2 regions of the Aeromonas genomosp. paramedia genome follow, and region 1 is predicted to be linked to the other one. Evidence: predicted binding sites of a transcription regulator. Region 1 holds the regulator's gene; the other holds the start of a gene.
What was found. The regulator MetJ, encoded in region 1, represses methionine synthesis genes. The targets are predictions, from matches to a motif close to AGANNTCTAGANNTCT.
Positions count from the first base shown of each region.

Region 2: metA (homoserine O-acetyltransferase MetA) is a predicted target of MetJ. The motif match lies at 1,968-1,983, and genes of this name have one in related genera.

Region 1 is NZ_JAAROG010000001.1:239,780-244,156, forward strand. Features, by position in the region: gene HB860_RS01235 (aromatic amino acid transport family protein) at 1-278, shown strand, start outside; gene HB860_RS01240 (tRNA-binding protein) at 351-689, opposite strand; gene HB860_RS01245 (AraC family transcriptional regulator) at 774-1,520, opposite strand; gene metJ (met regulon transcriptional regulator MetJ) at 1,556-1,879, opposite strand; gene metB (cystathionine gamma-synthase) at 2,103-3,281, shown strand; gene HB860_RS01260 (bifunctional aspartate kinase/homoserine dehydrogenase II) at 3,281-4,377, shown strand, end outside.
Region 2 is NZ_JAAROG010000020.1:258,869-263,245, forward strand. Features, by position in the region: gene HB860_RS16785 (Lrp/AsnC family transcriptional regulator) at 1-231, opposite strand, end outside; gene HB860_RS16790 (tyrosine-protein phosphatase) at 392-910, shown strand; gene metA (homoserine O-acetyltransferase MetA) at 988-1,941, opposite strand; gene HB860_RS16800 (HD-GYP domain-containing protein) at 2,086-3,324, shown strand; gene HB860_RS16805 (competence/damage-inducible protein A) at 3,352-4,377, shown strand, end outside.

The DNA of each region.
Region 1 (4,377 bases):
CCAAGCCCACAGGGCTGTCGCTGGCCAAGGCGGACCGGCTCGGCATCGCCCTGATGTTCTTCGCCATCTGGGGGGCGGCTGTCATCAACCCCGGCATCCTCGGCCTGATGGAGACCCTCTCCGGTCCCGTCATCGCCATGATCCTCTTCATCATGCCGGTGGTGGCCATCTACAGGGTGGAGGCGCTGGCCCGCTTCCGTCAGGGTTGGGTGAACGGCTTCATCCTGCTGACCGGTTCGCTCTCGGTCTCGGCCCTGCTCTTCAGCCTGCTGAAGTAACAGCGGCGCGGTGGCTAAAAAGAGAGAGGCGACCCCGGGGTCGCCTCTCTCTTTTTCATGGGGCACAGTACCTCAACCCAGCTTGGCGCCGTTCTCCACCGCCTGCTCCGGGATGGCCATCACCACGGCGCCATCGGCCCGGTAGAAGCCGGTCAGCAGAAACTCCGACTGGATGGGGCCTATCTGCTTGGTCGGGAAGTTCACCACGGCGACGATCTGGCGCCCCACCAGATCCTCCGGCCGATAGAGATCCGTTATCTGGGCGCTGCTCTTGCGCACCCCGAGCTCGGGGCCGAAATCCGCCCATACCTTGTAGGCGGGCTTGCGCGCCTCGGGGAAGGGCTCGACCCGCACCAGGGTGCCCACTCTCAGCTCCACCATCTCGAACTGCTGCCAGCTTATGGTCTGCATCTTGGCTCCTCCTTTCACACACCTTGCATTGACCCCAGCATGCCTCGAAACGGCAGCCCCTGTCTTCGGCAAGGAGCCGGACTGTTATGGCTGCGGGCCGTTTTGCTGGCGCCAGCGGGAGGGGGTGAGGCCCGTCTCGGCCAGGAAACGCTCGGCGAAGGCGCCCTGATCCTGATAGCCGCAGCGGTTGGCCACCTCGCATATGGGCAGGGCACTGTGAGCCAGCAGGGTACGTGCCAGCGCCATGCGCCGCCCGCGGATGTAGTGGGAGGCGCTCATGCCGAACTGCTGGCGAAAGGCGTGCTTGAACTGGCTCTGGCCGAGGCAGGCAACAGCGGCGAGCCGCTCGTTGCCAAGGGGCTCGGCGAGGTGGGCCTCGATATGGCGCTGCACTCTTGTCATGCGGGGGGCCAGGGTGGGGCCCATGCCCTGACCCTGGGCCAGGAGGCCCAGCCAGACCTGCTCCATGCCGGCCACATGGCGACCCTGGCGCACCATCTGATGGAGGAAGGCGAGGTAGTGGCGCTGGGGCTCGTCCAGGGGGATGAAGGGGCGCTCGCCAAGGGCCTCGGGCAGCCAGTGGCTCTCCTGCACCAGGAAGGAGAGCGCCGGGTCGGCGGCGTAGTCGTGGCGAAGACCGGGGGCGATGACGCAGGCAAAGCCAGGGGCGAGGCGGCGACCCTGGCCCTGCACCTCGATCTCGAGGGGACCGTCCAGGGGGATCACCAGCTGGGCGAAGTCGTGGCTGTGGCTGCTGATGTCGCTCTGGTAGCGGCGCAGGCTGAACGGGCAGGGGGCGGATAGAGATGACGCGGCACCGGGCCGCGTCATCGAAGAGGGGGGATTATGTGCCATGGGCCACCGGATTACTCGGCGTCGAAATCTTCGATCTCTTTGCCGAGCGCCTCCATGATGGCGCGGGCCTCGGCGGGGACGCTGTCCGGATGGTCCTTGCGCAGATCGTCGTCACAGGGCAGCGGCTGACCGGTGAATGCGTGCAGGAAGGCCTCACAGAGCAGCTCGCTGTTGGTCGCATGACGCAGGTTGTTCACCTGGCGACGGGTGCGCTCATCGGTCAACACCTTCAGCACCTTGAGCGGGATCGAGACGGTAATCTTCTTGACCTGTTCGCTCTTCTTGCCGTGCTCCGCATAGGGGCTGACGTAGTCGCCGTTCCACTCTGTACCCATGTTCCACCTGTTCTCGTTTGGCCGTGAGCGCGGATTTTAACCCTTAAGGATCTCAATGGCAATCCAACAGCAAAGCCATTTAGACGTCTAGAAGTGTTGACGGCTTTTTTAAGGTGGCGTAGTGTGATGCACCATGGGCCGGCACTCCGGCCAGCGCAAATGAGAGCGGGGCAGGACGACCCACGAGGCGGACCGGCTCCGGCAACACATCAAGGAGAGTGACATGACCCACAAGGCCACCCTGGCGGTACGCACCGGGATTGAGACAGACACACAACACGGTGCCGTGGTGCCCCCCATCTACCTCTCCAGCAACTACACCTTTGCCGACTTTGGCGAGCCTCGTCAATACGATTATGCCCGCTCGGGCAACCCGACCCGCACCAATCTGGCGGACGCCCTGGCGGCCCTGGAAGGGGGCGCAGGCGCCGTGGTGACCGGCACCGGCATGGGAGCCGTCCACCTGGTGACCACGGCCCTGCTCAAGGCGGGGGATCTGCTGATCGCCCCCCACGACTGCTACGGCGGCACCTGGCGCCTGTTCGAGTACCTGGCGGCCAAGGGCCACTACCGGGTGCAGTTCGTCGATCAGGGGGACGAGGCGGCGCTCGCCGAGGCCCTGGCGCAGCAACCGGCCCTGGTGTGGGTAGAGACCCCCTCCAACCCGCTGCTGCGGGTGGTGGACGTGGCCGCCATCGCCGCCGCCTCCCATGAGGTGGGTGCCAAAGTGGTGGTGGACAACACCTTCCTCTCCCCGCTGCTGCAACAGCCGCTCTCGCTGGGTGCCGATGTGGTGGTGCATTCGACCACCAAGTACATCAACGGCCACTCCGACGTGGTGGGCGGGGTCGCGATCGCCAAGGAGGCCGAGCTGGCCGAGTCCCTGGTGTGGTGGGCCAACTGTCTGGGGCTCACCTCCGGCGCCTTCGACTCCTACCTCACCCTGCGCGGTCTGCGCACCCTGGCGCCGCGCCTGCGTGCCCATCAGGAGAATACGGACAGGATCCTGGCCTTCCTGCAGCAGCAGCCGCTGGTCAAAAAAATCTATCATCCCAGCCTGCCGAGCCACCCGGGCCACGAGATTGCGCGCCGTCAACAGTCCGGCTTCGGCGCCATGCTAAGTTTTGAACTCGATTGCAACGAGACGGGGCTGCGCGCCTTCCTCGCGGCGCTGCGCCTCTTCTCGGTGGCGGAATCCCTCGGCGGGGTGGAGAGTCTGGTGGCCCATCCGGCCAGCATGACCCACAGGGCCATGACTCCGGCGGCGCAGCAGGCGGCGGGCATCAGCGCCCAGTTGCTGCGCCTCTCGGTGGGCATAGAACACGGTGAAGACCTGGTGGCCGATCTGGCTCAAGGCTTTGAACAGGCGCAGTTGGCACAACAGGCAGAGCAGGTGAAGTAATGGAACAGCAACAGCAAGGAGAGAGTGCGGTGGCGGCAGAGAGAGCCTTGAAGCGGCGTCATGTGCACAAGTTTGGCGGCAGCAGCCTGGCAGATCCTGTCTGCTATCGCCGGGTCGCCAGCATTCTCGAACAACAGGCCGAGCAGCAGGGCGGGGGCAGGGAGCTGGTGGTGGTCTCCGCCGCCGGCAAGACCACCAACCGGCTGATCCAGCTGGTGGAACTGGCCGAGGCGGGTGACGAGGCCGCAGGGGAGGCCATCACTGCCCTGCACGCCTACCAGCAGAGCCTGATCGACGGCCTGCTGGAGGGGGAGTTGCTGCTCGACTTGAGCCAGCAGCTGACCGACGACATGCAGCAGATCGCCAAGACCCTGGAAGGGCAGTTTGATCGCTTCGAGCGCAACGGCCTGCTGGCCTTTGGCGAGGTGTGGTCGGCGCGTCTGCTGGCCGCCCTGCTCAGCAGCCGCGGCGACAAGGCCATCTGGCTCGACGCCCGCAGCTTCCTGCGCGCCGAGGATGGCGCCCTGGTCAAGGTCAATACCGCCATCTCCAGCGAGCTGCTCAAGGCCCGCCTGGCGGAGCACCCCGGCCGCATAGTGGTGACCGGTTTCATCGCCGCCGACATGGAGGGACGCTCCCTGCTGCTCGGCCGCAACGGCTCCGACTACAGCGCCAGCCTGCTGGCCGCCCTGGCGGACGGGGAGTCCACCACCATCTGGAGTGACGTGGCCGGTGTCTACAGCGCCGATCCGCGCCGGGTGAAGGAGGCGCGCCTGCTGGAGCGCCTGAGCCTGGCGGAGGCCAACGAGCTGGCCCGCCTCGGCTCCTCCGTGCTCCATTCCCGCACCCTGCAGCCGGTGGCCGACAGCCGCCAGCGCCTCACCCTGCGCTGCAGCTACAACCCGGACGAGGGCTGCACCCATATCCTGCGCCGGGCGCCGCGCTCCGGCGGGGCGCGCATCGTCTCCTCGGTGGATCAGATAGCCCTCATCGAGCTCAAGGTGCTGCCCCAGACCGGTTATGAGCAGACGGTGGCGGCTATCGAGGCCCATCTGGCCCGCCATCGCCTCCACCCGCTCACCCTGCAGCGCCAGCC
Region 2 (4,377 bases), on a different contig from region 1:
GTGGCGCGCCAGCTGCAGGGAGACCATGGCCTGGATATGGCCGCCCAGGGCCTGATAATCCACCTCGCAGTGAGCGCCCTTCAGCACCCCGTCCTGTTGCAGCTTGCGCACCCGCTCCAGGCAGGTGGAGGGAGCCACCCCGACCAGGGCCGCCAAATCCTTGTTGGTCATGCCCGCATCGCGAAACAGATGGGCCAGGATGTCCAAGTCCAGTTGATCCAGGTTTCTCATCTCTACTCCTTCCATCGCTCTATTTTTTTAGACTCTGCCCGTAAACCGGGCCGAACACAACGCAGATTGACATCGCACCCGCGCCCTCTATGCTGTGCCGCACTCAAACAAGGGGCCAACAAGTTCGTTTGACACCCGATTAGCACCGACAAGGATCCTCATGCTCAGTGCCCACCCCTTCTGGAGCCTGGAGGTTCCGCGCCTCGACGGCCAGCTGTTGCTCACTCCCTGCCCCGGCAACCAGCAGGTTGCCATGCCGCTCGCCCTGGCCCAGTTGCAGCTGGCCGGTGCCGACGGTGTGCTCACGCTGATGACGAAGGATGAGCTGGCCGCACGCGGCGCAGGCACCCTCGGCTCACTGGTCGAGGCCAGGGGCATGGCCTGGTTCCACCTGCCCATAGCGGACGATGAGGCCCCCGATGAAGCCTTCGAGCGAGCCTGGCCCCCCGTGCTGCCGCAACTGCTCTCCCTGCTGCGCGAGGGCAGACACCTGGCCATTCACTGTCACGGAGGGAGCGGTCGCACCGGGCTGGTGGCGGCCCTGCTGCTGATGGCCCTTGGCCAGCCCCAGCCGGAGGCCATGGCCGCCATCCGGGCCCGGCGGCCCGGCGCCTTCACCCTGGCCTGCCACCGTCACTGGCTCGACACCCGGGGGCGACGGCTGGCCGGGGCCGACTGAAGGGTGCCCTGGCCCTTGAGCTGCGGACAATTGAACACCTTGGCGAACTCCTCCGGCTAATAGCGGGTGAGCCGGCCCTACACCTGGCCCTTGGGCTGCTCGTAAGTGAACACCTTGCCGATGTCCTCCAGCCGATAGCTGGTGAGCTGATAGACGTAGTAGTTGAGCCAGTTGGAAAACAGCAGGTGGCCGTGGCTGCGCCAGGTGGCGCGCGGGGTCTGATCGGGGTTGTCGCCCGGGTAGTAGTTGACCGGGATGACGGGGGTGAGCCCGGCCGCCAGATCCCGCCGGTATTCGCCGTCCAGGGTCAGGGCATCGTATTCGGGATGGCCGGTGACAAACACCTGGCGGCAATCCTTGGTCGCCGCCAGATAGACGCCGGCCTCCTCGGACTCGGCGAAGATCTGCAGATCGGTCTGGGCGCGGATAAGATCCCCGTCGAAGGCCGCATAGCGGGAGTGGGGCGCGACGAACTCGTCATCGAAGCCACGCAGCAGCGGCTCGTGCTCATCGAGGCGGTGGTGGCGATAGACCCCTGACAGCTTCTCGCCGTGGGTCTGCTTCTCCATGCCATACAGGGCTTTCAGCGCAGCCTGCACCGCCCAGCACAGGAACAGGGTGGAGGTCACATGCTGATGGGACCACTCGATGATCTCGACGATGCGCGGCCAGTAGACCACCTCCTCGAACTCCACCAGCCCGAGCGGCGCCCCCGTGATGATCATGCCGTCGTAGTTGTTGCCACGGACCTGCTCGAAGTCGTGATAGAAGTTCTCCAGGTGCGCCTGGGGCGTGTTCTTCGACTCCCGATCGTCGATGCGCAGCAGATCCACGTCCACCTGCAAGGGCGAGTTGGAGAGCATCCGCATCAGCTGGATCTCGGTCTCTATCTTCTTGGGCATCAGGTTGAGGATGAGCACCCGCAGCGGACGGATGTTCTGGGTGACGGCCCGGGATTCCGTCATCACGAAGATGTTCTCCTGCCCCAGCACTTCGGCGGCGGGCAACTGGTCCGGGATCTTGATCGGCATGCTGACTCCCTGTACTGCATCGGTAAATATGTCTGGACATCTAGAAGCCTATAATAAAGCGCTCATCCTGTCATCAGATACCTTTTGTATTCACCCCTGCCTTTGACTAGCATACGGCTCTGTGTGTCTCTCGTGCCCAACCCCATGACAGGAATCAAGATCTCGGTCGATCGGCTGCAAGTCGGCAATTACGTCTCCCTGCCACTGGGATGGCGTGAGCACCCCTTCCTGTTTTCCAGCTTCAAACTCAAGAGTGAAGAGGAGATAGAGCTGATCCGCCGGCTCGGTCTCAAGCTGGTGACCATCATCCCCGACAAGAGCGATGCCCCCCCCAAGCCCCTCGATCGGGTGCAGCCCGCACCGGATGGCGCAGACGATCTGGTCGGGCGCCAGCAGGAGATGCAGCAGGAGAAGACCAGGCGCATCGAGCAGTTGCAGCGCTATCGCCGGGATCTGCAGCAGTGCGAGAAGCATTTCCAGCAGTCCCTGGCCCAGGTGCGCAACCTGATGGGCAAGATCCAGTCCCGCCCCCTCAACGCCATCAATGAGGCCCAGGAGCTGATCAACGCCATGACGGAGCAGCTGCTGTCGGTGGACGAGATGGTGCTGCACCTGGTCTCCGACAGCGCGGATGGCAACAGCCTCCAGTTCCACTCCCTCAACGTCAGCGTGCTCAGCATGCTGCTGGCCAGGGAGTGCAAGCTGCCGGCGGAGGCTATTCGCCAGGTCGGCATGGGGGCCCTGTTCCACGACATCGGCAAGCTGAAGATCCCGAGCCAGATCCTGCGCAAGACAAGCCCCCTGACCAAGCCGGAGCAGAATCTGATGGCCCAGCACCCGCGCTACGGCCTGGAGCTGCTGAGCCTGGCCAGTGACTTCCCCGAGCCGGCGAAGCGCATAGTGCAGTACCACCACGAATACCTGGATGGCAGCGGACCACAGGGGCTCAGGGGGGATCAGCTCGACCCCCTGACCCAGATCGTCTCCCTCATCAACGAGTACGACAACCTCTGCCACCTGCAGGCCAAGGTGCCCTACTCGGCCCTCGGCAACCTCTACAAGCAGCGCAAGGCCCAGTTCAACACCGACCACCTCGGCATGCTGATCCGCCTGATGGGCATCTACCCGCCCGGCAGCGTGGTGCAGCTCTCCAACGGCCAGGTCGGGCTGGTGATGTCGGTCAACGCCTCCCGCCTGCTCTACCCTGCGGTGCTGGTATACGATCCCCGCATCCCGCGCCAGGAGGCGGCCATCATAGATCTCGAGCAGGCCGAGCTCTCCATTGCCAAGGTGATCCACCCCAAGCGACTGCCGCCGGCGGTGTTCGAGTACCTCAACCCCCGCACCCGGATCAGCTACTACTTCGAGCACAACAAGCCCTGATCGGGGTCCACCACCCAAGGAGTCTGCATGCGTATCGAGATCATCAGCACGGGGGACGAGATAGTGACCGGCCTGGTGGTGGACACCAACGCCGCCTGGCTCAGCGCCCTGCTGCTGGAGCAAGGCTGGCAGGTGCGCCGTCGCCTGACTGTGGGGGACAACCTCGCGGATCTGAAGGCCGCCTTGCAGGAGAGCGCCGACCGCGCCGAGGTGGTGCTGGTGTGCGGGGGGCTCGGCCCCACCGCGGATGATCTCACCGCCCAGGCGGCGGCCGAAGCCTTTTACCAGCCGCTCACCCTGTTCCCCGACTGGCTCGCCACCATGGCCGAGCGCTACGCCAGCCGGGGCCGCACCATGGCCCAGAGCAACAGCAAGCAGGCCTGGCTGCCCCGGGACTGCGAGATCCTCGACAACCCGGTCGGCACCGCCTGCGGCTTCGTGGTCAGCCACCCGGCCAGCCACGGCCAGAGCCGGCTCTTCTTCACCCCGGGCGTGCCGTTCGAGTTCAAGCAGATGGTGCGCGAGCAGATCTTGCCTCGCCTCAAGGCGCTGGCGGGGGAAGAGACGGACACCGAGCTGCGCCGCTTCTATACCTTCGGCATCTCGGAGTCCGCCCTCTCGGACAAGCTGGATGCGGCGCCCTGGCCTGCGGGTATCGAACTCGGCTACCGCTCCTCCATGCCCCTCATCGAGCTGAAACTCATCGGCCATGGGGCCAGCGCCGCCGACATGGCCGCCGCCGAGGCGCGCCTGCTCGGGGAGATAAGTCCCTGGCTGGTGGGACGGGGGAACGAGGAGCCGGCGCAGCAGATCCTGGCCCTGCTGGGGGCGCGGCCGCTGTGGCTGCAGGAAGGCGAGAGCCGGGGCGCCCTGCTGGCCATGTGCCACCCCCATCCGGTGCTGGAGGCCAGCTTCAGCCACAGCCTCCCCTGCGAGCTCGACCAACTGACGGGGAGCGGACAGGAACCCAGCCTGACCGTAGGCAGTGCGGGCCCCGACGGCGTGCCGCTGCTGCTGTGTGCAGACGGCCAGCGAATCGGCCAGAGGGTGAAG